Regions from separate parts of the Micromonospora sp. NPDC005161 genome, predicted to be linked through region 1. Evidence: riboswitches for the same ligand, from Rfam matches in the RefSeq annotation. Region 1 holds a riboswitch; the other holds the start of a gene.
The links. A riboswitch is a leader RNA that binds a small molecule or an ion and turns the genes downstream of it on or off. The one in region 1 is predicted to bind cyclic di-AMP.

Region 1 (14,396 bases):
CTCCCGCTTCTACGTCAACTCGCTCAACGCCACCCAGCGCGGCTACATCAAGGGCTACTACAACTTCGACATGGTCGGCTCGACCAACGGTGGGTACTTCATCAACCGGGTCACCTCCACCACGGCGGCGCCGCTGAAGGCGTACTGGGACTCGTTGGGCCTGCAACCGGAGGAGAACGTCGAGGGTCAGGGCCGCTCCGACGACTACTACTTCCAGCAGGCCGGCATCCCCACCTCCGGCTACGCCGCGGGCGCCAGCGCCCGCAAGACCAGTGCGCAGGCGGCCAAGTGGGGCGGCACCGCCAACTCCGCCTACGACCCTTGCTACCACCGGGCCTGCGACACCACCGCCAACGTCAGCGCCACGGTGCTGAACCGGGCCGCGGACGGCGTCGCGTACGCGCTGTGGCAGCTCGCCGTGGGCGGTGGCACCCCGACCAACGACTTCTCCGTGGCCGTCAACCCCACCGCGCGCTCGGTCGCACGGGGTGCCAGCACCACCGCCACGGTCATCACCGCCACCACCGCCGGCTCGGCGCAGTCGGTCAGCCTCTCCGCCTCCGGCGCGCCCAGCGGCGTGAGCGTCTCCTTCAGCCCGTCCTCGGTGACCTCGGGGGGCTCGGCCACGATGACGCTGACCGCGTCGGCCAGCGCGGCGACCGGCACCTTCACCATCACGGTCACCGGCACCGGCTCGGTCACCCGCAGCGCCAGCCTCACGCTCACGGTGACCGGCACCGGAGGCTGCGCGGGCGGCCAGGTGATCGGCAACGGTGGCTTCGAGAGCGGCAGCACGCCGTGGACCGCGTCCTCCGGTGTGATCACCAGCTCCAGCGGTCAGCCGGCGCGGACCGGGTCGTACAAGGCGTGGCTCGACGGGTACGGCAGCACCCACACCGACACCCTGACCCAGTCGGTGACCGTGCCGGCCGGCTGCGCCAGCTACACGCTGTCGTTCTGGCTGCACATCGACACCGCGGAGACCACCGGTTCCACGGCGTACGACAGGCTCACCGTGCAGGTGGGCTCGACCACGCTGGCGACGTACTCGAATCTCAACGCCGCCGCGGGCTACGTCCAGCGCACCTTCAACGTCGCCGCGTACGCCGGGCAGACGGTGACGCTGAGGTTCACCGGCACCGAGGACTCCTCGTTGCAGACCAGCTTCGTGATCGACGACGTGACGCTACAGGCGAGCTGACGTGGGTCGCCGGGTGGAGGCGGGAGACCGCCTCTACCCGGCACCTAGTCATGCTTGTCTATCTCTGGTAGAAATCCTTCAAGGCCGGCCCCTGGTTCGCAAAAATTCCACCCCTCACGCGAACGGGAGTGCCATGTCCACCACCCGATCCACCCTGCGCCGCCGCGTGCTCACACTGCTGGTGGCCACCCTCGCCGCGGTCGGCGCCGCGCTCGGTCTCGCCGCCCCGGCCTTCGCCATCAGCCACTCCAGCGCCACCTCGCAGCTGAGCGCCGCCAACGTCTCCTGGACCTCCAGCGGTAACTGCAGCAACCGCAACGTCGCCACCTGCACCTCGTTCGACGGGGTCCGACAGGCGACGATCAGCGGCATCATCACCTTCAAGCGGGCCAGCGGCTGCGCGGTCACCATCACCGCCGGCACCGAGGTCGGGCATGCCGGCGGGACGTACAGCCACTGGAACGGCTACAAGCTGGACATCGCGCTGAGCACCTGCATCCAGAGCTACATCTCCGCGAACTACACGTACGTCGGCTACATCGCCGGCTTCGGCTACCAGTACCGGGCCCCCTCCGGCAACCTCTACACCAAGGAGGGCAGCCACTGGGACATCCTCTTCTACAGCTGTGGCGGTTGCTGACCGGCAGCTGAGGCGGGTGCGCGGACGGAGCTGACCGCGTACCCGAGGACGGGCCGCCGCCGGGAAGCCGGCGGCGGCCCGATCACGGCCGTGGTGTCGCAGCTCAGGGCAGCTGCGGGTAGAGCGCGGCGACGCCGCCGGCGAGCCCGGCCTGGACCTGCCGGCTGATGTCGTCGGCCACGATCTCGTAGGCGTCGGCCTCGATGCCGTCCACGCCGATCCGCGCGATGACCGCCGGGTCGGACTTCGGGGCGGTGACCCCGGCGGTCAGGTCGGTGTCCATATAGCCGACGTGCAGGCCGGCGACCCGGATTCCCCGGTCGGCGAGCTGGGCGCGCAACGCGTTGGTCATCGCCCACTCGGCCGCCTTCGCGGCGCTGTACGCGCCGGCGGTGGGGAAGTGAACCCAGGACAGCACGGAGAGCACGTTGAGGATCGTCCCGCCGCCGTTGCCCGCGATGACCGGCGCGAACGCCCGGGCCATCGACAGGTTGCCGAGGAAGTGGGTGTCCAGCTCCAGGCGGACGAGGTCCAGGTCGCCATCGAGGAGGTTCGTCCCGGTCGAGATGCCGGCGTTGTTGATCAAAAGGTTCACGTCGCCGGCCAGCGCGGCGGCGGCGGCCACCGAGGCGGGGTCGGTGATGTCCAGCCGGACCGGCGTCACGCCGGGCAGGTCGACGCTGTCCGGGTTGCGGGCGCCGGCGTAGACCGTCGCGCCCCGGGAGAGGAGTTCGGCGGCCAGGTGCCGGCCGAAGCCGCGGTTGGCGCCGGTGACGAGGGCGGTGCTTCCAGCGATCTTCATGGTCTGCTCCAGGGGTCGCGCGCCGCTGCTCGGGCGGAACGGTGGGTCGTCAGGCTCGTGCGGCCTCTTGCTCACCGAGACGTTATCGGGCTGACTTACGTTAGGCAAAGTCAGCTATCTCATGAAGCCGCATCGCCGGATCGGGAATACGACCCGGACGCGGGCACGACCCAGCCGGTGAAGGCTCGTATCCTGTCCGCGAACCTCCGCACGAGCCGACATGGGAGACGGTGTGAGCAACCAGGCCGAGACGTTGGAGTTCCAGGCCGAGGCGCGTCAGCTCCTCCAGTTGGTCGTCCACTCGATCTATTCGAACAAGGACGTCTTCCTGCGGGAACTCATCTCGAACGCGTCCGACGCGCTGGACAAGCTGCGGCTGGCGACACTTGTCGACAAGGACCTCGTCGCCGACACCGACGACCTGCACGTCGCCATCGAGGTCGACCGGGACGCCCGCACCCTGACCGTGCGGGACAACGGCATCGGAATGACCCGCGACGAGGTCGTCGGGCTGATCGGCACGATCGCCAAGTCGGGCACCGCCGAGCTGCTGCGCCAGCTGCGCGAGTCCGCCGACGCCCGCGCCTCGCAGGACCTGATCGGCCAGTTCGGCGTCGGCTTCTACGCCACGTTCATGGTCGCCGACCGGGTCACCCTGCTGACCCGAAAGGCCGGCGAGGCCGGCGGCACCCGCTGGGAGTCCGCCGGCGAGGGCACGTACTCGATCGAGACCGTCGACGAGGCGCCACAGGGCACCACGGTGACCCTGCACCTCAAGCCGGCCGACACCGAGGACAACCTGCACGACTACACCGCCCAGTGGACCATCCGGGAGATCATCAAGCGATACTCCGACTTCATCGCCTGGCCGATCCGGATGCTCGTCGAGCGCCCGGGCGTCGACGGCGAGGCACCCACCAGCGAGGTGCAGACGCTCAACTCGATGAAGGCGCTCTGGGCGCGGCCCCGCGACGAGGTCGACGCCACCGAGTACCACGAGTTCTACAAGCACGTCAGCCACGACTGGGCCGACCCGCTCGAGGTCGTGCACATGAAGGGCGAGGGCACCTTCGAGTACGAGGCGCTGCTGTTCCTGCCCAGCCACGCCCCGCTGGACATGTTCGCCCCACAGGGCCGCCGCGGCGTCCAGCTCTACGTCAAGCGTGTGTTCATCATGGACGACTGCGAGGCGCTGATCCCCACCTACCTGCGCTTCGTCAAGGGCGTGGTCGACGCGCACGACCTGTCGCTGAACATCTCCCGGGAGATCCTCCAGCAGGACCGGCAGATCCAGATCGTTCGCCGTCGGCTGGTCCGTAAGGTCCTCGCCACGGTCCGGGACCTCAAGGCCAACCACCCCGAGCGCTACCGCACGTTCTGGACCGAGTTCGGCGCGGTGGTCAAGGAAGGGTTGATCGACGACACCGACAACCGCGACACCCTGCTGGAGATCCTGTCGGTGGCCTCCACCCACGACCCGGCCGAGCCCACCGACCTGGCCGGCTACGTGGCACGGATGAAGGACGGCCAGAGCGACATCTGGTGCGCCACCGGCGACTCCCGAGCCACCATCGAGAACTCCCCGCACCTGGAGGCGTTCCAGGCCAAGGGCCACGAGGTGCTGCTGCTCACCGACCCGGTCGACGAGGTGTGGGTCGAGCGGGTCGGCGAGTACGACGGCCGTCCGCTGCGGTCGATCGCCAAGGGTGAGGTCGACCTGGACACCGACGAGGAGAAGCAGCAGGCCGAGGCCGAGCGCGAGCAGCAGCGACAGGAGTTCGCCGGGCTGCTCGACTGGCTCGGCACCACCCTTGCGGACAGCGTCCGGGAGGTCCGCCTGTCGTCGCGGCTGACCACCTCACCGGCCTGCGTCGTCGGCGACGCGCACGATCTCACCCCGACCCTGGAGAAGATGTACCGGGCGATGGGGCACGAGGTCCCGTCGACGAAGCGGATCCTGGAGATCAATCCCGGGCACCCGCTCGTTGCCGGGCTGCGCAAGGCCCACGAGCAGAGCGGGAGCTCCGAGGCGCTGACCGAGACGGCCGAGCTGCTGTACGGGCTGGCGGTGCTCGCCGAGGGTGGCGAGCTGGCCGACCCGGCCCGATTCACCCGGGCCCTCGCTGACCGGCTGGCCCGCACCCTGTAGCCGGAGGGGGACTGATCCTTTCGTCGGATGGGGCGGCATCGCTTTCTGGATCATGCAGCGTCTGCAGGTAGCCACAAGCTTCACTACTCCGATGGCCGCGCCGAGCCCACCCGACGCCGCTGATCCAGATCACGGCGCTGCCCGAGGAGCAGACGGACAACGTCTACGACGCGTCGAGGTCGGCGGAGTACGCGCATCCGGCGGTGGCCGGGTCGGCAACTGACGCGGCCATGGCATTCATCCAACGCTCCGTTCGCGTGCGGCGTCAGTGACGCTTGGGCGGCGCGACGGAGTGGGTGGCGATCTGGCGGCCCCGTGTGTCGTAGGCGACCGCCTTGGTGCTGGTGGTGCCGATGGCGACGCCGACCACCACGCCCCGGGATCCGCCCGAGCCGGCCACGACGCTCACCCCCTCGCACCGGACCGGCGGGCCGCCACCCGGCTGCGGGTGACGTTACCGAGGCAGCCGGCACCCCGTACGGCGATTACAGGCCTCGGCCGTTACGGAAGGGCTGGGAAAAGTGCGGCGATAGTCGTTGGGATTCGCAAATAGCGCTGACCTCCTCGATTGTGTTACATCGTGGAATCCGGGCAGCGCTATTTCATGCTGCGCGTATTCGCGCTAACGGGACAGATTGGCCAGTTTGGAGCGCTCCGCACCCGGCAGGGCTCCCGGAAAATTGCGACGGCAATATGCTCCCCGACGGGCCCCTTCCACTGTCAATAGACATAAGCAAATATCTCTTCCTCCATTCCGATCGACGTGCGAAGCGGGGTTCAGGAATGGGCTGCCGCAGGAGTGCGGATGCGCCACTATTGGGGGACACATGGCCGTCGTCGTAGTGCTAGATATCGATGAAACTCTGCGCGAGCAGCACAGCCTGACGATCGAAGTCCGCTCGGACGACGCCGGTGTGCCCGTCGCGGTGGCCGCGCTCCGGCAGGCTCTGCTCCGACTCGAAGCGACGGGAGCCGGCGGGGAGCGGGTGGGCCCGGCCGTCGTCTCGTCACCGATCGCCTTGCCCGGCGCGCAGCTCCTCGTGATCGACTTCGGCCCGATCCCCGCCGAGCATGTCCTCGCCATACCGGAGCTGCTGGCCCGGCAACTGCGCGATGCCGGTGTGCGCGACGCTCTGGTCTCGGTGGCCCGGCGCGGCCCGAGCCACGACATCGAGGAGTTCGGCGTGTCCGCCCGGGCCTACCTGCGCGGGCCACTCGGCGCGCCGTTCGGCGACGCCCCGTGCCAACTGCCCCCGCCCCTGCTGAACGTGGCGCTCGACTGGTTGCACGCCGAGCGCGGACCCGCGGACGAGCTGAGCGCGGTCGTGCTCGGCGTGCGGGTTCCGCTCACCGCCGAGGCGGCCGGCTCAGCCACCGCCACCGTACTGTCTACTCTGCCCACAGCCATCACGGTGACCCTGCTCGCCGGCGACCTCACCAACCGGCTGGTGGCCGCGACCGTCGGCGGCTACCACGACGTGCTACCGGCAGCGGCGCTCTCCGTCGCGCAGCCGCGCGCCGACCCTGCCGACGCTGGCGACCTGGCCGGGCCGATGCACCGGTTGCGCGACAAGCTGCACGCGCACAGCGGATTGCTGGCCTGGGCCGGAGTGGACGCCGAGCCGGACAGCCGTCGGGTGAGCACGCCACAGTGGTCGCAGCGGCTCCCGAGCGACGGAAAGCCGGTGACCCGGCGGCCCGGGGTGGAGATGCTCGCCGACGCGCTCATCCCCGACGCCATGTGGTACCAGATCCTCTCCGCCGGGCACCTCGACCGGCTCGGCGGCCTGCCACCCGGGGCGACGCCGCTGCCCGGCCATCGGGCCGAGTTGACTGTCGGGGACGCCGAGCAGTGGCTGCCGGGCCACCCCGACGCCCTCGCGGTTCTCGCCCGGGGCCGCGAGCTGCTCGCCGGCTGCCTGGTCGACGAGGCGCAGGCGTGTCAGATGACGGCCGCCCGGATTCGCCGTGCCACGCCGCCCGGCGGCCGTTGACCGCACCGGGCGGGACAGTCGGCGTACCAGGGGATGCGGCGAGCGGTGCGAAGTCGCCTGGTCGCCGCGACCACCCACCGCTCGTCTGGGCACGAACCGTCGGGACCAGCCGGATCGTCTACAGCGCCCTCGGTCACGACGTCCGGTCGTACGAGTCGCCGGGACACGTCGAACTGCTCGCCGGATCGTGGCCTGGCTCCAGCACGAGACCTGAAACGCCGGCCTGATCGGAAACGGTCCATGGTGGTCACTGCACACACTTCGATCGCCCGCAACCGCTGCGCGACTCGCCCCGCGCGGCCCGGTGAAGAAGTTCACAGGGGGTGGGCGACCGTCACCGACCGTGCCTAACGTCGGTCGGGTTCGCCAATGCGGACACCGCGACCGGCAACGCCAAATCCTGCCCCCGGTCGTCGGAACCCAGTCACCCGGGCAGGAGCGGGGGACCCAACGTTCCTCGGTGCACGTCACCTCGGGGTGAAGCCGCCACCGCGCGGCCGGGCTCCTCGGCCCGAACCCGACAGCTCACCTCGCCGGCGTGGAGGAAGCCTCACATGTCATCTGCACACACGCCCCGTCATCGACGGGTCACCACCCGCCGCGTCGCCGTCGGCACCCTGGCCGTCGGCGCTGTCACCGGCGCCGTCGCCCTCTTCGGCCCGGCCGCCCCGGCGCAGGCCGGGGTCAACTGGGACGCGATCGCCCAGTGCGAGTCCAGCGGCAACTGGCACATCAACACCGGCAACGGCTACTACGGCGGGTTGCAGTTCTCGCAGAGCACCTGGGCCGGCTACGGCGGCAAGAAGTACGCCGCCCGCGCCGACCTGGCCAGCCGCGGCGAGCAGATCGCGATCGCCGAGAAGGTGCTCGACGGGCAGGGCATCGGCGCCTGGCCGACCTGCGGCAAGAAGGGCGGCTCGTCGGGCGGCTCCGCCGCGAAGTCCGCGACGAGGAAGTCCGAGTCGACGTCCAAGCCCCGGGAGCGGTCGTCGCGCGGCGAGCAGCCGGCGACCCGCAACCACGAGCGCACCGCGCCTTCCACGGACGGCAGGACGTACCTGGTCAAGCCGGGCGACACCCTGTCCGAGATCGCCCAGGCCCATCAGGTGGCCGGCGGCTGGCAGGCCCTGTACGAGCGCAACCGTCATGTGGTCGGCGGCGACCCCGGTCTGATCTTCCCGGGTCAGCGGCTCGCCCTCTGACACACGACGCGCGGGCGCTCGACCGGACTCCGGCCGGGCGCCCGCGGGCGTGTCGAGAAGGGGTGGGCGTCAGGCGGCCGACACGGCGGCTTCGGGACGCGCCGACCAGGCCCGGCGCGCGGTCGGAACGCCCTCAGCGGGCCGGTCAGCGGATGCGGTTGTTTCCTCGCCCCGCGTCGGAGCGACTGTGGACGGTGTGCCGGCCGCACCACGGGCCAGCCGGAGCGACTGTTCAGCGGAGCTGCGGGCCGCGCACGGCCACGGCTGGCCGGCGCAGAGCAGGTTGCGGCAGGCGCCGTCCTCGTCCGGCTCATGTGCACTGAGCACGTCGATCGCGAGCTGCCAGAGCAGCGGGTCGGTCACGTCGCCGGGACGCTGCTCGCGCCGGCTCGGACGGTTGCTGGTGTCGTCGGACATGGTGGTCCCCCCTGGTCAGACTGATCTTCACTACGTGACCGCTGCGGCCGTCGCCAAACCCCTCGCCGCTGTGATGTTCGGCGCTTTCGCCCCGCCACCTGGTGCGGTCAGTCCGGCAGCAGCGGCATCTCGACGCCCGGATCACGGCCGAGCAGCACCGCGCGGGTGAGCGCCGCCGATCCGAACCGGTCGCGGACCGCGTCCACCGCGGCGTCCAGCTCGGCTCCCGGATCGTGGTGGAACGGCAGCTCCGGCTGGACCGGGTTGTCGTCCAGGTTGCCGACCGAGACGCCGATCAGCGTGACGCCCCGCCGGTCGATCTCGGGCAGGGCGGCCCCCAGCAGCGCCCGCGCGGCGGCGAGCAGCGGCGTGGTGTCCGCGGTCGCCTTGCGGACGGTGTGCGAGCGGGTGGCCCGGGTGTAGTCGCCGAAGCGCAGCCGCAGCATCACCGTGCGCCCGGACCGTCCGGCCGCCCGCATCCGCCGGGTGACCCGGTCGACCAGGCCGGCCAGGACGGCGTCCAGTTCCGCCGGCGCGTGTGGCGTACGGCTCAGCGCGTGCTGCGCGCCCATCGAGCCGCGTCGGCGGCCGACCAGCACGGCCCGGGGGTCGCGGTTGTGCGCCAGGGCGTGCAGGTGCCGGCCGGCGCCCGCGCCGAGTATTGACACCAGCGCCGCCTCGCCGAGCCGGGCCACCTCGCCGACGGTACGAATCCTCCGTTCCCGCAGCTTGGCCGCGGTGACCGGGCCGACGCCCCACAGCCGCTCCACCGGCAGCGGGTGCAGGAACGCCAGCTCCGCGTCGGGCGCGACGACCAGCAGGCCGTCCGGCTTCGCCACCCCGCTGGCCACCTTCGCCAGGAACTTCGTCCGGGCCACGCCCACGGTGATCGGCAGGTGGACCCGTTCGCGGACCTCCCGGCGCAGCCGCTCGGCGATGTCGGCCGGCGGCCCGACCAGCCGGCGCAGACCGCTCACGTCCAGGAACGCCTCGTCGATGGAGAGCCCCTCGACCAGTGGGGTGGTCTGTCGAAAGATCTCGAACACCGCCCGGCTGGCCGCCGTGTACGCCGACATCCGGGGCGGTACGACGATCGCGTCCGGGCAGAGCCGGCGCGCCTGCTGGCCGCCCATCGCGCTGCGTACGCCCCGCGCCTTCGCCTCGTAGCTGGCCGCCAGCACCACGCCGCCGCCGACGATCACCGGCCGCCCCCGCAGGCGCGGGTCGTCGCGCTGCTCGACCGACGCGTAGAAGGCGTCCAGGTCGGCGTGCAGGATGCTGGCCCCGGGCGACACGTACATATGTTCGCATGGCGTCCGCGATCACCACAGTGAGCTGCGCTAACAGGGCCGCCGGTCGCTGATTTCCCCGCCCGTTGGCAGCGTGTAGTGATGAAGTGACACGGCGCTGCCGTCCGGGGCGGTCCACTGCGCCGTGCTGGTGCCGGTGCACCGCCACCCGGTGCGCTCGTAGAGGGCGGTGGCCGCGGTGTCGCTGACAGCCACGTCGAGCAGCAGGTCCGTCCCGCGCTCGGCCGCCCACCGCCGGGCCCGGGTCAGCAGAGCAGCGCCCAGCCCGGTCCCGCGGGCGGTCGGCGACACGAAGAGGCGAGTCACCTCGGCGGTCGGCCGGGCGAGCGACCCGTCCGCCGGGTCGGGCAGCCGTTGCACCGCCACGTGCCCGACGATCGCCGAGTCGGCGTCGACGGCGACCCACGCGCGCGCCGGACGGGGCTCGCGTAGCCACTGGTGCGGGTCGGCGGGCCAGTTCAGCGGGTACCGGTCGGCCCCATGGACGAGGGCGAGCGCCGCCACGCATCCGTCGAGGTCGGTGGCGCGCCGCCGCCGGATCTGCGGTGCGGTCACAGCTCGTCGAACGGGCCGGCGTACCGGAACTCGCCCCGGATCGACCCCCGCCACGCGCTCAACGGGCGGGCCTGGAAGTACTGCGGGCCCCACGGCTGCGGCGGGGTGACGCCCAGCTCGACGGCCGGTCGAAACCCGAATCGCGGGTAGTAGTCGGGGTGGCCGAGCAGCACCACCAGCGGCTCGTCCCGGGCGTCGGCCGCGCCGAGCACCGCGTGCATCAGCGCCGAGCCGACCCCGCGCCGTTGCCGGTCGGGAAGCACGCCGAGCGGCCCCACGCCGAGGGCGACCGGCTGACCGGCCACCTGGGCGCGGGTGGCCACCACGTGCCCCACCACCTGCCCGTCCGGGTCGGTCGCCACCAGGGAGTACGCGGGCAGCCAGCCCTCGTCGGCGCGCAGCGCGTCGACCAGGGTCGCCTCGACCGGTACGCCACCGTCCGGCGCGGTGAAGGCGGCGGCGTGCACCGCGCGGATGGCGTCGACATCGGCGGGCGTCTCGCGTCTGATCAGCACCGCGCCACGATACGGGGCCCCCGGCGTCCGCCTCCAGGGGTTATCGGCGAGCGCCGGTCAGCCGACGGCGGTGGGGGAGGGCGTCGCGCTGCCGCCCTGCGGCGCCTCGGGTGCCATCAGCCGGACGATCTCCGCCCGGTCGGCCGGCGAGGGCCGGCCCCACTCCGGCCGGTAGCCGTACACCTCGTGCAGGGGAGTGGAGCCGGTGCGGCCGTCCAGGATCTCCACCGTGTCGGTGCCGATCAGGCCGGGGTGCTCCACGCCGCACGCCTCGGCAACCTTCACCAGGTCCCGGCGCAGCGTCCGCAGGTAGTTGGCCGCGCGCACCGACTTCAGCGTCGGGTCCAGCCCCCGGACCAGCCAGGCGTTCTGGGTCGCCACGCCGGTGGGACAGGTGTCGGTGTGGCACTTCTGCGCCTGGATGCAGCCGATCGACAGCATCGCCTCCCGACCCACGTTGACCAGGTCGCAGCCGAGCGCGAACGCCACGATGGCGTTGTCCGGCAGGCCGAGCTTGCCGCCGCCGACGAAGACCACCTGCTCGTGCAGGTCGTGCTCGGCGAAGACCTTGTACACCCGGGAGAAGCCCTGCTGGAACGGGAGCGACACCGAGTCCGTGAAGATCAGCGGCGCGGCGCCGGTGCCACCCTCGCCGCCGTCGATCGTCACGAAGTCGACGCCCCGGCCGGTGTCCCGCATCAGGGTGGCCAGCTCCTGCCAGAAGCCCAGGTCGCCGACCGCCGACTTGATGCCGACCGGCAGGCCCGTCTCGGCGGCCAGCAGCTCCACCCAGTCGAGCAGGCTGTCGCAGTCGGAGAACTCGGCGTGCCGGGAGGGGCTGACGCAGTCCTGACCGGCCGCAATGCCCCGGGTGGCGGCGATCTCGGCGGACACCTTCGCGCCGGGCAGCAGCCCGCCGAGGCTGGGCTTTGCGCCCTGGCTCAGCTTGATCTCCAGCGCTTTCACCGGCGCGCTGGCGACCAGATCCTTCAACCGGTCCAGGCTGAACCGGCCGTGCTCGTCCCGGCAGCCGAAATACGCCGTACCGAGCTGGAAGACCAGCTCACCACCGTGGCGGTGGTACGGCGACAGGCCACCCTCGCCGGTGTTCTGGAGGCAGCCGGCGAGCGCGGCACCCCGGTTCAGCGCCGCGACGGCGTTGCCGGAGAGCGAGCCGAAGCTCATCCCGGAGATGTTGACCACCGACTCCGGTCGGAACGCGCGGGCCCGCCCCCGGGCCGCGCCGAGCACCTTGGCGCAGGGCAGTCGCACGTCCTGCCCGGCGGCCGGCGTCGACGGCGGCACGGCCCGGCCGAAGGTACGGTGCTTGATGATCGGATAACCGGGGGTGTACTCGATGTCGTTGTCCGTGCCGAAGCCGAAGTAGTTGTTCTGCTGCTTCGCCGACGCGTACACCCAGCGGCGCTGGTCCCGGGTGAACGGCCGCTCCTCGTTGTTGCCGGCCACGATGTACTGCCGAAGCTCCGGCCCGACCGCCTCCAACAGGTATCGGGCGCGCCCGAGCACCGGGAAGTTGCGCAGCAGCGCGTGGTCGCGCTGGATCAGGTCCCGCGCGGCGAGCGCGGCGGCGACGGCGGGTACGGCTCGACGGGCCCATCTCATGCCCGGCACTCTTTCCGCCCGCGCCGTCGGCCAAACCGGCTGACCGGCGACGGTGCGCTGGTCAGGCCTGGGGCTGGGTGATGTTGACCATCCAGTGGATGCCGTACGGGTCGACGCACTGGCCGTACTCGTCGCCCCACATCTGCTTCTCCAGCGGGATGGTCACCGACCCGCTCGAGGAGAGCTGCGCCCAGTAGCCGCGCAGTTCGTCGGCGTCGTCGCCGCTGAGGCTGATCGCGATGTTGGTGCCGGGCACATGGTTCATCCCGGGCGCGGTGTCCGACGCCATCAGGGTGAACCCGTTGGGGGACTCCAGCCGCGCGTGCATGATCTGGTCGGACAGGCCCGGCTCCGTGCTGCCGAACTCGCCGAAGGTGTTCATCGTCATCTCGCCGCCGAACACGCGGTGGTAGAACTCCATCGCCGCACGGGCGGTGCCGGGGAAATTGAGGTACGGGTTGAGTCGCGTCTGCACAGCACCCTGCTTCCTTGTTAGTGCTCGTTGCTGAGCACGTCGGATGGTTCGCTCTCCGCCCGGTGTACCGGGCTGGAGTCCGGGAGCGGCAGTCTGCTCCGGTGGCGATCGGCCCGTGCCTGCACGATCTGCCTCACCGCGCGATGCGGGGTGTGCAGGGTGATGTCGGGGTCACCATGTCGTCGCAGGACGTTGACCGCGGCGTTCACGTCGGCCTGCCACACCACCCCGCACAGGGTGCAGTGAAGCCGATCCCCGGTGCGGCGGCCAAAGCAGCCGCAGCGGTGACAGACTTGTGAGGTGTAGGCGGCGTTGACGTGCACGAGCGCAGAACCTCTGCGCTCCGACACATTCTTCAGCGCCTGCGCGGTGACCCCCTTGGTCCACGCGGCGAGACGCCGGTTGGTGTTCCTGCCGAGTTGCTTGCGCCCGGTGAACGTCTTGGTCAGGTCTTCGGCGACCACGACGGCGGCCTTGTCCACTACCTGATGCACGGCGGTGAAGATCTCCGTGCGTACCCGCCCGCGGTGGCGTGCGGCCTGCCGGTTTCGCTTGATCGTGCCGAGGTTGTTCGTGGTGATCCGGTCGGCCTTCGCCTGGTCGCCGCGCCGGGCGGCGGTGTTGGCGATCGAACGCAGTTTCGCCCGGCGGCGGTTGCGTTCCTTGATCCGATCAGACTCGGCGGTCAACAACTGACCGAGGCGATCGCCGTGGTGGTTGCCATCGGAATCGGTCAGCGCCTCGGTGTAACCCTTGTCCACCCCCAGCGTCGCCGTGCCACACGGACGCTGTGAGGGTTTCATGGTGGCGGCGTCGATTTGGTAGTGGATCTCCACGCGGTCGCCGCGCAGGATCAGCCGCAGCGTGCCCGTCGGAGCGACGGTGGTGTTCAGTGGGATGCGGACCATCTGGCGTCGCACGAGGCCGGGCACGGCCAGCCACAGCCGCCTATCGCTGTCGGGTCGGGTGTGGTGCTGGTCGGCGCGCACCACGATCTGGTTGTGGGTGTGGTTGTGCCCGCGCCGCCGGTGTGAGCGGATCTGCCGCGACAGGTACGGATCGTCGACCCACCGGTCGGCCTTGAGTAGGCTGAACAGCCGCTTCTGCTCTGCCTGATCGCTGGTGCGGCGCCGAATGGCTCGGCGCACCTGCGTCTTTGCCGACTCTCGGGTCGCGGCGATGTCGGCCATTGCGTCGCGAACGGTTTCCTTCCACGCGTTCGCCAACACCCCGAACCGGTGGTGGATGGCCTCCGACAACCATCGGTCGCGAACCTCCCGGTCGGTCAGCCCAGCCCCGCCCGCCGACCCGTAGCGTTGCCACACCTCGCAGCGCACTTGGCCCAACCGCCGCGCCTGCTCGACCAGCGCGCAGTACTTCCCCGCATTCAGCCGATGCGAGTAGGCGATCCGGGTCGCCTTCACAACGACGCCTCGGCCAAGTCCGCCGCCTTGAGCTGCTCTTGATAGCGACGCAGACCGTGCAGGCGGCCTAAGAAGGTGTGCACGATAGA
Region 2 (14,396 bases), on a different contig from region 1:
GCACCAACCACTCGGTGAGTTGGGCATTGAAGTCCTGCGGCGAGGCGAACCGGCGGCCGGGCAGGAACGAGGTCTCCAGATAGCCGTTGGCCCGCTCGACCAGGCCCTTGGCCTCCGGGTCCGCCGGCCGGCACTGGATCACCTTGATGCCGAGGGTGCCGCGGAAGGCGTTCATCGCCTCCGTCAACTGCGGCCTGCCGGCCCGCCACTGCCCGACAGCGGACTCGTTGTCCCACACCAACGCCTTGGGCGTCCGGTCCCACCCGGAGATCAGCGTCCAGTGCCCGCCCAGCAGGTCCGCCGACTGCCGGGACGGGATCATCACCGCCGACAGCCACCGCGAATACCCCGACACCATCACCAACACCGGAGGCCTGCCGACCTGCCCGAAGCCCAACGACACGTCCGCCGGCGGGAACCACAGATCACACTGCGCCAGCTCACCCGGCAGATACTCCGTTCGCTGGGCCGGGTCCGGGCGGCGGAACAACGGCCGCAGCTGCTGCACCCGATCGCAGAACACCGTCTTGCCCCGAGTCCAGCCGACCCGTTCCATGATCACCGTCGAGGGCATGTCCGGGAACTCCGCCAACAACGCCCTGATCTGCGGCTCGACCCCGTCCACGATCGAACCCTTCGTCGCCCGCCGATACCGCGGCGGCTCGTCACTGGCCAGGGCCTTCTTCACGGTGTTGCGAGACATCCTCAACCGCCGTGCGATGGCCTGGATCGCCATGCCCTCCGACCGCCGCAGCCGCCGGATCTTCGCCCAGTCCTCCACGCTCAGCACCTCCCGATGCTTCAGGAGATGGTCCCGATTCAGCCGGAACCACGTGGTCAGTTTTCAGGATCTGGCCCACTTTCCGTGATCGGGACTGATCCGGTCAGGCCAGCAGGACTCGCTTGCGGAGCAGGTCGAGGTTGGCGCGGCCATACATCTGTCGTTTGATCATCTTGATGCGGTTGACGTGGCCCTCGACGACGCCGGAGCTGTGGGGAAGGGTCAGACCGTTGAGGACGGCGTCGTAGTCACGGCGTAGGCCGGCGATGAATGAGTGCAGGTCGGGTTGGTCGTCTGCGGTCACGGCAGTGATCCAGGCGTTGAGGCGGTGCCCGCGCCGGCGGGTGAGTATCTCCGCGAGCGCGTTGACGTGGTCGGCCAGAGCGTTCAGATGCGGGCAGGCAGCCCGGATCGTGGCGAGGCCCGTGTGGTCCTCGGGGTGCAGCGTGTCGGGGTGACGCAGCAGCCAGGCGGTGATCCGGCGGACCTTCGGCGGCCGGGGCCGGGCTGGTGGTGGCGTGGCGGCGGCTCGCAGGGGTTGCAGGTAGGTACGCAGGGTGGTGGCACTGCCGCTGTAGCCACGGACGCGGATCTCGGCGAACAGTTCAGTGGCGTTGGTGATGCCATCGTTGAGGCGTTGATGCGGGAAGTCGAGGTGGTCATCGAGGATGCTGGGCCGACCGGCGCGAGGTTTGGCCAGGAGCTCATCGATGCTGCCGGCGCGGGCGAAGCGGCGCACGGTTCCGCGGGCCAGGTCGAGTCGCCGGGTGATCTCCCGGATGCTGTGGCCCTCAGCCCAGAGCGCCTGAACCTGTTCGTAACGGCGCCGGGTCCGAGGCACCAACAGTCCCTGCTCTGCCCGTTGGGCAGTGGCATCGACGGCAACCTGGGTCAGGTCCGCCGTGGCCGTCGGTGCGGGCTGCGGCGGTGCGATGGTGAGGCAGCGGTGGTGGCGGGCGACGGTCTTCTCGACGTGTTCGGCGAGGTTGTGCCACAGATGCCACCGGTCGGCCACCTGGATGGCCTGGGGCGCACCCGTGCGGGCTCCCTCGGCGTAGGCGTTGGCGCGATCTCGGCAGATGACCTGCACGGTCGGATGCTGCCCCAGCCACGTGGCGAGGGTGGCCGCTTCGCGATCGGGTAGCAGGTCGACCGGCCGGCGGGTGTCGACGTCGACCAGCACCGTCGCATAGCGGTGGCCTCGGCGCAGGGCGAAGTCATCCACGCCCACCGCGGTGAGCGTCCGGACCGGCGGGTCGGGCAGGGCGCGGACCAGCCGCAGGACGCTGCTGCGGCTGGTCACCAGGCCGAGGCGGTCGGCCAGCCGGGCACCCGCGCGACCGGCAAGAGCCACCCCGATCTTCTCCAGCGTGTGGCGAAGTAGCGGACTACGCCGTCCATATCTGGAGGTCAACCCGGTGACCTGCTCGGCGAACGTGCGGACCGGGCAGCGCACCGTGTCGCAGAAGAACCGGCGGACCCGTAACCGGATCTCCACCGGCTGGCCAGCCACCGCGGCATCGCTGAGTCGACGTTCGTAGCGGCTATGAACCCGCCGGGCCCGGCGTCCACAACCGGTACACGCCGCACGGCGGGCTCGCGCCCGCGCCCATATCCGCAGGCCAGCCGACTGCCGGTCCACTCGCTCAACCACGACAGGTGCCAGATGAGGCAGGACCGCAACAAGATCAGCCGATCGCACGACGCACCCTACACAGTGGATCCGGCGCACTGATCCGGGTCAGTCCCGATCACGGAAAGTGGGCCAGATCCAGTTTTCAGGCGGAGCCGACAACCGGCCGAAGCCGCAGCGCTGCTACGAGTCCTGGCTACGCCGCTACGCCGCCCGCCGCCAAATTCCGCGCACCTTGCTCGGTAAGCACCTGCGCTTCTCTGCCGCCGACTTCACCCGCGATCATCACCGCCGCCGCGCAACCCGCCACCGCACGCCGCCGCACCCCTCGACCACAGCACCGCACCAGCGACTTGCCACTACCGTGAAGTCACGCGTCCATAGGCAGGCAGGCGCTACGGGATCGGGGCGGAGGTCTGGTCGGTCGAGGCCGCGGCGGAGAGCATCCGCGCGAACATTTGCGCGGTACGGAGGCCTGCCGCGCCGCTCGCTCTGAATTGGCGGGTGGCCCCGTCAACGCATTCGACGGTCACGGTGACTCGACCGTGGATCGCGTCACTGCGCGCGAAGGTCACATCGGCGGCACTTAGGCTCTCGGCGGGTCGACGCTCGGCGTGCCAGATTTGAACTGCTGCGGCCGTAGCGCCAACGGCGCCGGCAACGACGACAGTCACGGCGGCGCCGATCAGCCACTGCCCAGCTCGTTCGTTCACGGCGTGGGTGACGCCGTTGGAGACCGCCCCAAGAACCATGCAGACCAGCACCGACCCCGCAGACCAGCGCAGCAGACGCCGCCACCGCAACGCGGCCGACGTGATAAAGACCGTCGTACCATCCAGCCTCAGGCTCGCGGTCTCGCCTGAGTCGAGGGCAACGGGGAAAGCCTTCACTCCGTCACAGTATGTCATGATTGGTCACTCAGGTAGAGAACCATCCGCTTGGGGAGTTATTGTGGCGGCATGTCGGCTTGGCTCAGACCGCCGTGGCTGCTCGGCCACCTGATTATCGGTGTGGCCGCTGCGACATGCCTACGTTTGGGCTGGTGGCAGTGGCACCACGCGCTGCAAGGCAGCGGCCGCAGTTACGGGTACGCATTGCAGTGGCCGCTGTTCGCCGCCTTCGGCGTGTTCTTCTGGACCCGCGTGGTGCGGGAGCGCCTCAGCCGAGCTGCCCGCACGTCTGAGGCTTACACATCTGCGGCAACGGCGACTGTCGGGCTCTCCTGGTCATTTCATCGTGGCGAAACGGACACGGGCCCAGCGGAGCGGCCGACATCGACCGGGACAGCGCAGCACGACGAGGACGACCCGGACGTGGCCGCGTACATGCACAGGCTGCGGTGGCTCAATGCCGACCCGCGTCGGCGCCTATCGGACTATCCCGGCTGCGACGGCCACTGATCCCAGCCGCGACGTCGGCTGGCCGGTTGGACACTGCGGGCAGTCCGGCGAGGCCAGCGCGGCGACGCTGCCGGGCGCCGCGCTGTCGCCCGGGGGCCTACGCTGGCAGCGGATCGCGGTCTTGGTAGGCCGCCACGAGTCGGAGCGCCGTTCGGAATCGAGCGGCCAGCACGCCGCATCGGGGGCAGAGCCTGAAAGAACCAGGTCTGCCCCGCTGCTTAACCAGCTGGGGGCCGGGCGCAGCGCGGCGAACCCACATCCAAAGCAAGAGGCCAAGTCACGTGATGGTGCCAAAACAAGGTGCCGATGGAGGCGCGTCGCCGCTGCGACTGAGTTGGTGTGAGCAGTGTCCCCGGCGAGGATGACAGCCCCGCCGGGGATCACTGCCGAGTTCACTGGCTGGAGCGGGCGTTCGGGGTGAGGATCAAGGCAAGGACAGCCGCGGTGACGGCGATGACGGCGCCGGTGGTGAAGCCGCGTGCGAAGCCGGTTGTGCTGGTGCCAGCGATGCTTGCCGCAGCGATGCTGGATACGACAGCCGCGCCGAGTGAAGCCCCGAATTCGTGGAAGGTGCTGACAATTCCGGATGCAAGACCGGCTTCGTGGGGCTGAACCTGGCCGAGTGCGGTAGCGGAGGCGACGACGAAGACCGCGCCGGTGCCGGCGGAGGCGATGCTGACTCCTATCACCATGGTCAACGTCCCTTCCCAGAGAGCGGGGATCGCCATGCCGGCGGCCGCGACGAGAAGTCCCAGCACGCCGAGAGCGCGAGCACCCGCACGACCGATGACGCGGCCTGCGGCGTTCGCGCCGAGCATGGTCGCGAGCGCCACGGGAAGGAAGAGCAACCCGGTGCGCAGCGCGCCGTAACCCCGGTGGTCTTGAAGGTAGAACGTTCCGAGGAAGAAGACGCTGATCATCAGAGCGGTCGCGACGAGGATCAGTAGCGTTCCGGCTGCGACGGGTCGACGCAATAGAAGTCGGACATCCATCAGTGGGCTGGCGGCGAGGCGCTGGCGGGCGACGAACGCTGCGTAGAGAGCCACTGCCGTGCCCAGCAGGATCAGGGTGACCGGCGTGCCCCAGCCTCGGTCTCCGGCCTGGATCAGGGCGTAGATCAGGGACCCGGTAGCGGCTGTTACCAGCACCGCGCCCGGCACATCGAGCCGACCGTCCCCGATCGGCCGAGGCTGCGGCGGAAGCTGAATGCGGAGGGTAAGCAGGAGGACAAGTCCGACGGGAACGTTGATGAAGAACACCCAGGGCCAGCCGGGCCCGGCGGTCAGCAGGCCGCCGAGGAGGACCCCGAGGGCCGCGCCGCCGCCGCCCAGCGCCGACCAGATTCCGAGGGCTTTGTTGCGCTCCTCGCCGTCGAAGATGGTGACGACCAGGGACAGCGCGGCGGGGGAGAGGATCGCCGCGGCCAAGCCTTGTGCGACGCGACCGCCTAGCAGCATAGGACCGTTATTCGCGAGTCCGGCGGTGAGGGACGCGGCGATGAAGAGCAGGAGCCCGGCGAGGACCAGGCGTCGGGCGCCGAACAGGTCGGCGGCGCGCCCGCCGAGCAGCAGCAGTCCGCCGAAGGCGAGGGTGTAGCCGCTGACCACCCAGGTGAGGGCCTCCCGCTCCAGGCCAAGATCTGCGCCTATGTGCGGCAGGGCGATCGCGACAACGGTGACGTCCAGGATGAGCATCAGTTGCGCGACCCCGACGAGTCCCAGGATCTTCCAGCGCTGCGGGTGGGGATGCGGGGATGTGGTGGTGACGGTCACGGGTTGGGCCATGACGGCCGGCCTCCTTCCGTAAGTCGAACAGGGGTGTTCGAGTTGTGGGAGAGATACCATAACCCGAACAGCGCTGTTCGAGTTGAGGAAGTTGCATGTCTCACCCCCCGGCGAAGCCGACCCTCCGAGCCGACGCCAAGCAGAACGTCGCGAAGATCCTGGACGCGGCCGTGGCCTGCCTGAGCCGCAACGCGGACGCGAGCGTGAGCGAGATCGCGAAAACGGCAGGGGTAGGCCGAGTGACGCTCTACGGGCACTTTCCCTCCCGAGAGGCCCTGGTCGACGCCGCGCTGACCCGAGCTATAGCCGATGGGGAACACGTCCTGCAGACGCTCGACCTGACCGGCGACCCCCGTGAGGCCCTAGACGCCCTGATCAGATCCAGCTGGCTGCTGGTCGCCCAGGCGACCGCCGTTCTCGAAGCGGCACAGACGACGTTGCCGCCCGGACGGGTGCAAGAACTCCACGCCGAACCTGCCCAGCGCGTTGACGACCTGATCCGCCGCGGCCAGTCAGAAGGGGCCTTCCGAGCCGATCTCCCAGCCAGTTGGCTGACCAGCGTCCTGCACCACGTCATCCACGGCGCGGCCATCGACGTCGCCAAGGGGCGACTGGAAAGCGCAGACGCCGCCCAATTCATCTCCGAGACGATCCTGGCCGCCTACACAAAAGCTGGCGCCTGACGAAGATTCGCCGGGGCCAGGCATTGCCAGCGCCCGCGCCGGACCGCGGCGCCGCCGGCCACACCACTCGGCAGAGCAGCTCCCGTCGACGCCCAACTCCTTCCGATGGCGGGGGCATAGGCACCCACCCCGCCGGTCGGCTCCTCGCGGCAAGGGCTTCGACGGTGACTGGGGGTTGCTGAAGGCGCAACTCATCGAAGCTCGGCGGCTGCGCCCCATCGGCCAGCCGGTCCCGACGCGTTGCACGGAAGGCACCTCGGCGCCGCCAGCGGCGGCCGAGTCGGGTCGTCGACCGTGTCCTGGCGGGCACCCGGGCCCTGGTTGCCGCAGCCGACCAAGCGCCACTCGCGCCGACACTTTGCGGACGAGGTCTAGGGCCTAGTCGTTGACGCGCTCGGGGTCGGGGTGGTGGGGGTTGGACTGCTGGTCGACGGAGAGGTCGACGGCGTCGGTGAGCGGGTAGGGCTGGGTGTGGTCGGGGTCGGCTCGGGGCCGGTAGGCGTCGGGGTGGGGCGGGGTCGAGTAGGCGTGGGAGTGGGCCTGGGCGACGCAGTGGGGCTGGGTGACGCAGTGGGGCTGGGTGACGGAGTGGGCCTGGGCGTGGCCATGGGCGGCGGTGCCGAAGGCGACGTGGTGGGCGCGGGGACCGCCGGGATCACCCGTGTTGCGGCGTAGAAGCGTGACCACCAGACGGAGGAAATCTTGACTACATCGCCGGTGGTGGGCGCCTGGACCATCTTGCCGTCGCCGATGTACATGCCCATGTGGTGGATCGTGGTCCAGCTAGAGCCCGAGGCGAAGACGACCAGATCGCCGGCGAGCAGCATGCTGCGGTCAACGGTGCGACCATGAGTGGCGTTGTACTGATCCCGCGACACGCGCGGCAGCTGGTCAAAGTCGGCGCCCTGCGATCGGTACGCAGAGACAAGCCCGGAGCAGTCGTAGCGATTGGGTCCCTCAGCCCCCCACTCGTAGGGCTTGCCGAGTTGGGCCCGAGCGAACCGGACCGCCGCGAGAGCGCGAGGGTTCGCGACCATCCCAGCGACGCTCTCACCGTCAGTGGTGTTCGGACGTAGCTGCCGCTCGGCGGCGTCACGCTGCCGCTCGAGCGCTTCGATCTTGCCGGTATTGCGCCGCCGAAGGTCCAGCAGCTCGGCTTGCCGCCTCTTGAAGGTCGCCTCTGCCGTCGTGTAGGTCGCGCGCGCGGCCTGAGCGGCGGTCGACGCGGCGCTGTGCGCGGCGATTGCTTGCTGCTCCGTCGCTTGCACGCGCAGCAGGTCACGGGCGCTCCCTTGGGAGTCGCCGGCGCGCTGCTGCCCCTTCTGAATGCGTAGGAGGGCGCCGAGATCCTGCAGATGGGAGCCGACCTCGCCCGGCGGCAACTCGGCCGCTCGCTTCATCGCCTCAGCGGCGGTGGGGCCGAGGTTCTGCTGCGCCTTCAGCAGCGCGGCCCGCGTGACCTGTAGCTGCCGCTCGGTCTCCTGCGACGCGGTTTCGGTCCGGGTCTGCTCCTGTTGGAGCGTCAGAAGCTGCTCGCCGAGGGTGGCTACCTCGGTCTCCTTGGCCAGGATCTGGGCAGCGAACGGTCCCAAGCCGGTCGGTGTCGTCGCTCCCAGGGTGGGCGGTGCAACGGCGCCGCCGCCGGGTAGTTGGACGGGGCTGGAGGGAACCGGCCTGGCGCCCGTGTCAGGAATGGCGTTGGGCAGGGGCGGATTCGCGTAGGCCGGCACGGTGATGGCCGTGGTGGCCACCGCGGTGAGCAGCGCCGACCAGAGGACGGGGCGAAGGACTGCCAGGCTTGCCCCCGGTCGCCTCGTCGGCCGGGCCTTGTGCCTCTTCGCCATGTCGCTCCTAAGAACGGGTGTCAGTAGACCGCGCGGACGTGAAGCGGTGCGCGACAGGATCGGCACGGGGGTTACCGACCCTGTCGCGCACCTACTAGTCGGCGATAGTAGTTCGACCACAGGGGAGATCACCACCCCTTGACCCTTGCCCCAGGCGCCGTGGTTGGCCGATCCGGCATCCCAACAGGACGATCAGGCCCCGCCGTGCCTGGCTCACGGGTAGCGCCGCTTGTTGCCGGCGGCGCGCCGCGGCGTTGACCGCGGTCGTCGCGGCACCCCTAGGATCCTGAGGGGGCCCCGGACACGAAGCGCAGACGTGTTCCGAGCTTTTCGAACGACACCCATTCTCCGCCCCAAGCAGGGCGTCAACGGTCCGATCTGCCCTGCGCCGGTTAGCCGGGATGCGGCCATTCAGAAGCCTGTTCGGTCGCCGGATAGGCGACGTGTCGAAGCGCCTGTAGCTGCTGCGGCTCTGTCCTGCTGACACGACGCCTGAGCCGATTACTACACCGAGGTAGTAGACGGCGTTCGTGGATCAGGGTACCGTCCATCGCTGTCCACCGACCTGCCGTCACGCCCTGTGATGCTGGCGCGGCTGTTTCAGCGAGAGGTACCAGAAACGTGTTGTTGCGACTTGAACGCAGAATGCGTAACGGCCTCGCGGCTGCGGCAGTGGTTGTGGCGGTCAGCTTGCTCGCGCCCTTCACATCCCCCGCGCTCGCGGTTCCATCCCCTGCCGAGGTAGAGAAGCAGCTGGACCAGGCGTGGGAGAAGCTCGAACCCGTCATCGAGCATTACAACAAGGTGCACAGCGAGCTCCTCGCGAACCAGAAGAAATCGAAGCAGCTCGGTGAACGCCTTCAGCCGCTGCAGCTGCGTGTGGAGATGTCACTGGGGCAGATCGGTGACATGGCAGCGCGGCAGTATCGGACCCCTCCGGCCTCGGCGGTCAACGCTGTCTTGTCCAGCACCTCCCCTCAAATGTTGGCGGACCGACTGGCGCTGCTCAATTACGTGGCGCGGTCCGATGCGGCGAAGATCGCCGACGTCGTGAAGCTGCGTGATGACCTCGCCGCGCAGCGCGCCCAGGTTGAGGCACTTGTCGCCAAGCAGAAACGTCTGGACGCCGAGCTGGCGCAGCGGAGGAAGGTCATCCAGGCCGAGGTGGACCGGCTGGAACGCCTACGAGCTCAAGCCGCCGGCGGTGGCAGCTCTGGTGGTGCACTGCGAATCGGCGCGTGTCCCGCCGTCTACATCGGCGGAGCAGCCGGCACCGCAGTGCGAACCGCTTGCGCACAGATCGGAAAGCCTTACGTCTGGGGCGCCGACGGGCCGTCGAGCTTCGACTGCTCTGGCCTGACGCAGTACGCGTGGAAGGCGGCGGGGGTGTCTCTGACCCACTTCACCGGGGCGCAGTGGCGTGAAGGAACCCCGATAGCCCGCGCTGACCTGCGACCTGGTGACCTGGTCTTCTTTTACAGCGACCTCCATCACGTGGGCATGTACGTGGGCAACGGGCTGATCGTTCATGCATCGAGGGCGGGGGTACCGGTGAAAATGGCGCGCATGGAAACCATGCCGTACATGGGCGCCCGCCGTCCTTGACCTGCGCCTGCACGGCTCTACTCGTGGCACCGGTGGTAGGACCTCAACCCCTGTCGACGCTGACCGAGCGTAGGGCTTGCCTGCTGGACTGAAGGTGCTGCGCCTGATCCGGGTGGGACGGCGGACGGACTCGCGGCGGCGCAGGGGTTGCCGACGGACGCCCGAGAGCATCGAACGAGTGACTCTTTCGCGTTCGCTCATGGTCGGGAATTGGTGGCCCCTACTGTGCGGATGTGAACCAGCTCCGTCTGCCTCGCCGGTTTCTGCTCACGGGAGCCGGCTCGGCCGCCGTGGCCGCATTGACCGCCTGCCAGGGGGCCAGCCAAGCCACCGCGCCAACACCGCCGCCGACCACCCGGACCGCTCGACCTACCACCGGGCGGACAGATGAGGCAGCGCTGCGGCGCAAAATCGCCAGCCTGCTCGTGGTGGGCTTCCGCGGTGACCGCGCGAATCAGAACGACTGGATCGTCAGGGCGGTCAGGGCCGGCCTCGGCGGAGTGATCCTGTTCGACCGGGACCTGGAAACCGATTCTGAGCGCAACATCCGGTCACCACGGCAGGTCACCGCGCTCATCAAGGACCTGAAGACCGCCTCGCCGGGACGGCTCATCGTGTCGATCGACCAGGAAGGGGGCCGAACCACCCGGCTCAACCCGGGCAACGGGTTTCCCGCGATCAAGTCACAGGCGGAGATCGGCGGCGAGAACTCGGCGACGGTGACACGCGAATGGGCGCGCAGCCTCGTCGCCAGCCTGACGCAGATCGGGGTCAACCTCAACTACACGCCAGTCGTGGACCTGAACGTCAATCCCGAAAGCCGGGCGATTGGAAAACTCGGCCGTAGCTTCTCCGCCAATCCTGACATCGTCGTCACCAACGCCACCGAGGAGATCCAGGTTCATCGCGCCGCCGGTGTAAAGACCACCCTCAAGCACTTCCCAGGATCGGGCAGCGCCGCCGGTAACACCGACTTTGAGGTCGTCGACGTCAGCTCCACCTGGCAGCCCATCGAGCTGGAGCCGTTCCGACGACTCATCCAGGCCGGACTTGCGGACTCCGTGATGGCCGCCCACGTGCTCAACACACAGTTAGACCCGAACCGGCCCGCGTCGCTGTCACGACCAGTCGTGACGGGCCTGCTCCGCGGCGAACTCGGTTGGCAGGGACCAGTGGTCAGCGACGACATGCAGGCCGTTGCCATCACCCGCCGCTACGGGTCCGCGGAGGCGGCCCACCTGGCGCTGCAGGCGGGTGTCGACCTACTTGTCTTCGCCAACCAGCAGGTATACGACCCAGAAATCTTCGACAAGACTCTCGACACCGTGGCTGCTCTTGTTCGCCGCGGCCAGCTCACCGAGGCGCACATTGACCAGTCCGTCGTCCGGGTTGACGCCCTCCGCCCGAAACGCTGACCGTCCCGCGTCAGGGCAGCAAGTAGGTACGCAGCGTCACTGCCCCGGCGCCCGACACGGCAGGCCGTCACCAGACCGGTGAAATCTAGTTGGCCGGGCCAGTCAGGCGGCTGCTATAGCAGCGACACGGGGACGTGGTCCGTATGATTGGAGGGTCCGCTGTAGGACTTCCAACCGGTAGCCGGGAACCAGATCTGGCGGTTCCAGATCACGTAGTAAATACCCAGGCGGTCGGCGTTGCGCAGGAGGAACGCGGCAAGATTGTTGCCATACATGCGCGTGTCGTTGTTGTACCAGGACCGGAAGCCGCTCTTTTGCAGCGACCAGTCGCAGGCCCGGCCTTTGGGATGCTCCCAGGGGCCGCCGGAGCGGTAGCAGCCGACGAACCGGTTGAAGCCGGCCCGCTTGACCTCCTTGTACATGTGCAGTGCTCGGGGGGTGACGCAGCCGGAGGTGGTGAGGTCCTTCTCCGAGCACGACTCGGGCCGCCAGTCCCCGTCGGACGTGCGGCCGGGGGCGATCCGGGCCACCGGCGACGTAGCCGACACCAGACCTCCGGTGAAGCCCTGACCTCCGACGAGCGAGAGGGCCTTCTCCGCCTCCCGTTTCTGCCGCGCCATGTCGTTCGTGAACTTCTGCTGCTTGCGCACCTCGGCGTCGAGTGCCGGCCTCGCCTGCTCGGCCCGGTTCTTGACCGCGTTCACCTCGGCCAACCGCGCTGCGTTGATCATGCTGAGCTCATCGAGAGCCCCGGCTCGCTGGACGAATGAGTCGGGACTGTTGTTGTCCAGCAGCATCGCGACCGCACCGATGCGGCCGGTTCGGTAGGACTGCGCGGCAATCTGGCTGACCTGGGGCGCCAGGGCATCCAACTCGCCCTGCGCCCGCTTCCCCTCCATCGCGAGTTCCAACTGGCGTTTCTGGGATTTCGCCAGATTGGCCTTGGCCTTGCTGTAGTCGCGGTTGCGCGACTCGATGACGTCGCTGAGCAACCGAGGTTCGTCGTCTTCCTCGTGCCCTGAAGGGGTGGGCGTGGAGGGGGCGGCGAACGCTGGCACCGGTCCGGCCAGGACCGTCAGGGCAGCGAGTACGGCCACCACAGGTGTCAACCAGCGGCGCAGGGGTGCCGTCACAGTGTTCCCTTCCGTGAAACGCGGACCGGGTTAGCTCAGGGGTTCGGAGCGGAATTAACCCCTACCGCTGGAGCGGCTTCACGCCAGTGACTCCGGTCCCCGGCTCGCCGCCCGGCGATGAGGGGGCCATGCCTACGCTGTTGCGCGTTGTCGGCGGTGACTGGCAGTGAGGCAACCGCGGAGTAGGCCGACGGATCTAGGGTCAGAAACGGATTGAGGCAGCCAATCGAAGGCAGTCTGTAACCGGCCATGCCCTCTCCACCGCAGCTGAGGTGACGCCTCGCCGAGGTCCCCGTTGATGTGGTGAGGCGCGGCCGGGATCGCACTGAGGTGGACGCTTTCGTCGCCACTCGCCGGCTCGCCGCGCCGCGACCTTCGGATGCCTCTCTTACTATTCGGCGATAGTAGAAGAGGATGGCAGAGGTTCCCTATCGGGGGGAGGCGCCGGAGAGTATGCAGGCCCACCGGTGCGCGGCGACGGTCTCCGGCGTCAGCCGCTGGCGCCGCGGGTGCGCGGACGGTGGATCCTCGCCGAGGTCCGCCCTGGAGACCGGCCGTGGCGGAAGGATCGAGACGACGGGGACGGGCAGCGGGACCAGGACCGGCAGCGCCCGAGGAGCGACGCGCATCCGGGCGTGAACGACGGGAGCGGCAATGTACGCAGGCGCGGCGGGCATGGCACTTGTGGCTGTGGTGATCGTGGCCGGGCTGTACTTGGCTCATCGCGCCGTCGCGATCGCGTCAGCGCCGCTGACCAGCCTGCCGTTCCAATCCGGCTGGCCCCCCGAGGAACACGCCCTCTCGCGTTACCACGTGAGGTGGTACCTGGCGACCCTGCTGTTTCTCGCGTTCGACGTTGAGATGTTGTTCATGTACCCCTGGGCGGTCGTGGTCGCCGAGCTCGGGATCACGGCCATCGTCGAGATGTTCATCTTCCTCGGCAGCGCTTTCATCGCGGTGCTGTGGGCGTGGCGCGAGGGGGCCCTGCGGTGGGTCTGAACAGCACATGGGCCGAGCTCGTGACCCGCCACGCGCATGTGCTGCTGATAGAGGCACCCGGGCACTGGCTCACACGAGCCGCGGTCGAGCGCCACATCCTCGAGCGAGGATGGCGCTTAGCCCAGTCCCCAGCGGACGCCGATGTCCTGGCCGTCTGCGGCGCACCAGGCCCGGAGCTGTCCGAGGTGGCGCACCGACTGTGGAGCCAGCTTCCCGGACCGAGGGGCCGTGTCGACATCGACTCCCCGGACGCCGTGCGCAACGCGCTTGACGCCGCCGAAGCGGGCCTGCGCGACAGCGATCGGCAACAGACGGACAGCCGCGATCGCCGAGACGGCCGCGGTGCGGAGGCGCGCCATGAAGATCACCCGACCGAGCACCAGGGCGCGTATGGGCAGCACGCGGAAGATCGCGGCAACGAACATGCCACCCACCGGGTGAACGTGGCCCGACCCCAAGACGCGCAACGGCATGAGAGTAGGGACCAGCGCGGCGTTGCCGAGCACGGCCACCACGCCGGCGAAGGCCTATCAGATGGTTCCGCGGACCCGCAGCATCACGGGGGAGCGGGCCAATCCTGTCAGAGGCCCGGCGAGCAGGGTAGGCCTGCGGGTGGACACGAGCACGACGCCGTTGGGCACACGGGTCACGACGCGATGGGCCACGGCAGCCACCGCCCGCAGCACGACGATGGCCGCAGCACGGAGCCTGACGACGACCACCGCACCCCGCAGCGTGGCCACCATGGCATGGGTCACGGCGGCGACGGCCGCGACATGGCGCACGATGCCGCGGGCGGTGGCGAGCACACCGGCCACGCCGGCATGGGACACGGGGAGATGAACATGGCTCCGGCCGGTATCCCGCTCGCCAGCGGCGCCGAGGACCGTGACGGCCTGGAGTTGGACGTCCTGCACGCACGGCTGGGTCCCGTGCTCGCGCACTGGCCCGCGGGTCTGGTCCTGCGATGCACCCTTCAGGGCGACGTCATCCTCGACGCGGAAGCCAGTCTCATCGATGCCGGTCCGTCCGCTCCCGTGACCGACGCTCGGATCAGCAGCGTGCACCTTTTCGCGGCTCGTCGGTGCGACAACGCCGCGGGCCTGTTGGCGTTGGCGG

Region 2: linked by a shared signal. The riboswitch ahead of ACWD5O_RS26390 (coiled-coil domain-containing protein) and the one ahead of ACWD5O_RS27845 (LysM peptidoglycan-binding domain-containing protein) in region 1 are both predicted to bind cyclic di-AMP.

Annotation. Positions count from the first base shown of each region.
Region 1 covers NZ_JBSFYQ010000036.1:19,055-33,450, forward strand. The annotation lists gene ACWD5O_RS27815 (M28 family peptidase) at 1-1,201, shown strand, start outside; gene ACWD5O_RS27820 (hypothetical protein) at 1,335-1,841, shown strand; gene ACWD5O_RS27825 (SDR family oxidoreductase) at 1,945-2,643, opposite strand; gene htpG (molecular chaperone HtpG) at 2,864-4,792, shown strand; gene ACWD5O_RS27835 (hypothetical protein) at 5,058-5,201, opposite strand; gene ACWD5O_RS27840 (hypothetical protein) at 5,620-6,786, shown strand; cyclic di-AMP (ydaO/yuaA leader) riboswitch at 7,168-7,339, shown strand; gene ACWD5O_RS27845 (LysM peptidoglycan-binding domain-containing protein) at 7,341-7,988, shown strand; gene ACWD5O_RS27850 (hypothetical protein) at 8,058-8,405, opposite strand; gene dinB (DNA polymerase IV) at 8,513-9,700, opposite strand; gene ACWD5O_RS27860 (GNAT family N-acetyltransferase) at 9,746-10,270, opposite strand; gene ACWD5O_RS27865 (GNAT family N-acetyltransferase) at 10,267-10,785, opposite strand; gene ACWD5O_RS27870 (glutamate synthase-related protein) at 10,843-12,408, opposite strand; gene ACWD5O_RS27875 (VOC family protein) at 12,470-12,883, opposite strand; gene ACWD5O_RS27880 (RNA-guided endonuclease TnpB family protein) at 12,901-14,307, opposite strand.
Region 2 covers NZ_JBSFYQ010000032.1:62,469-76,864, reverse strand. The annotation lists partial or broken gene istA (IS21 family transposase) at 1-790, opposite strand, end outside; gene ACWD5O_RS26430 (ISL3 family transposase) at 885-2,423, opposite strand; gene ACWD5O_RS26425 (hypothetical protein) at 2,810-3,304, opposite strand; gene ACWD5O_RS26420 (hypothetical protein) at 3,374-3,814, shown strand; gene ACWD5O_RS26415 (MFS transporter) at 4,207-5,598, opposite strand; gene ACWD5O_RS26410 (TetR/AcrR family transcriptional regulator) at 5,694-6,281, shown strand; gene ACWD5O_RS26405 (C40 family peptidase) at 6,653-8,125, opposite strand; gene ACWD5O_RS26400 (NlpC/P60 family protein) at 8,747-9,730, shown strand; gene ACWD5O_RS26395 (glycoside hydrolase family 3 N-terminal domain-containing protein) at 9,964-11,145, shown strand; gene ACWD5O_RS26390 (coiled-coil domain-containing protein) at 11,259-12,278, opposite strand; cyclic di-AMP (ydaO/yuaA leader) riboswitch at 12,283-12,427, opposite strand; gene ACWD5O_RS26385 (NADH-quinone oxidoreductase subunit A) at 12,933-13,277, shown strand; gene ACWD5O_RS26380 (hypothetical protein) at 13,394-13,711, opposite strand; gene ACWD5O_RS26375 (hypothetical protein) at 13,808-14,095, opposite strand; gene ACWD5O_RS26370 (hypothetical protein) at 14,123-14,396, shown strand, end outside.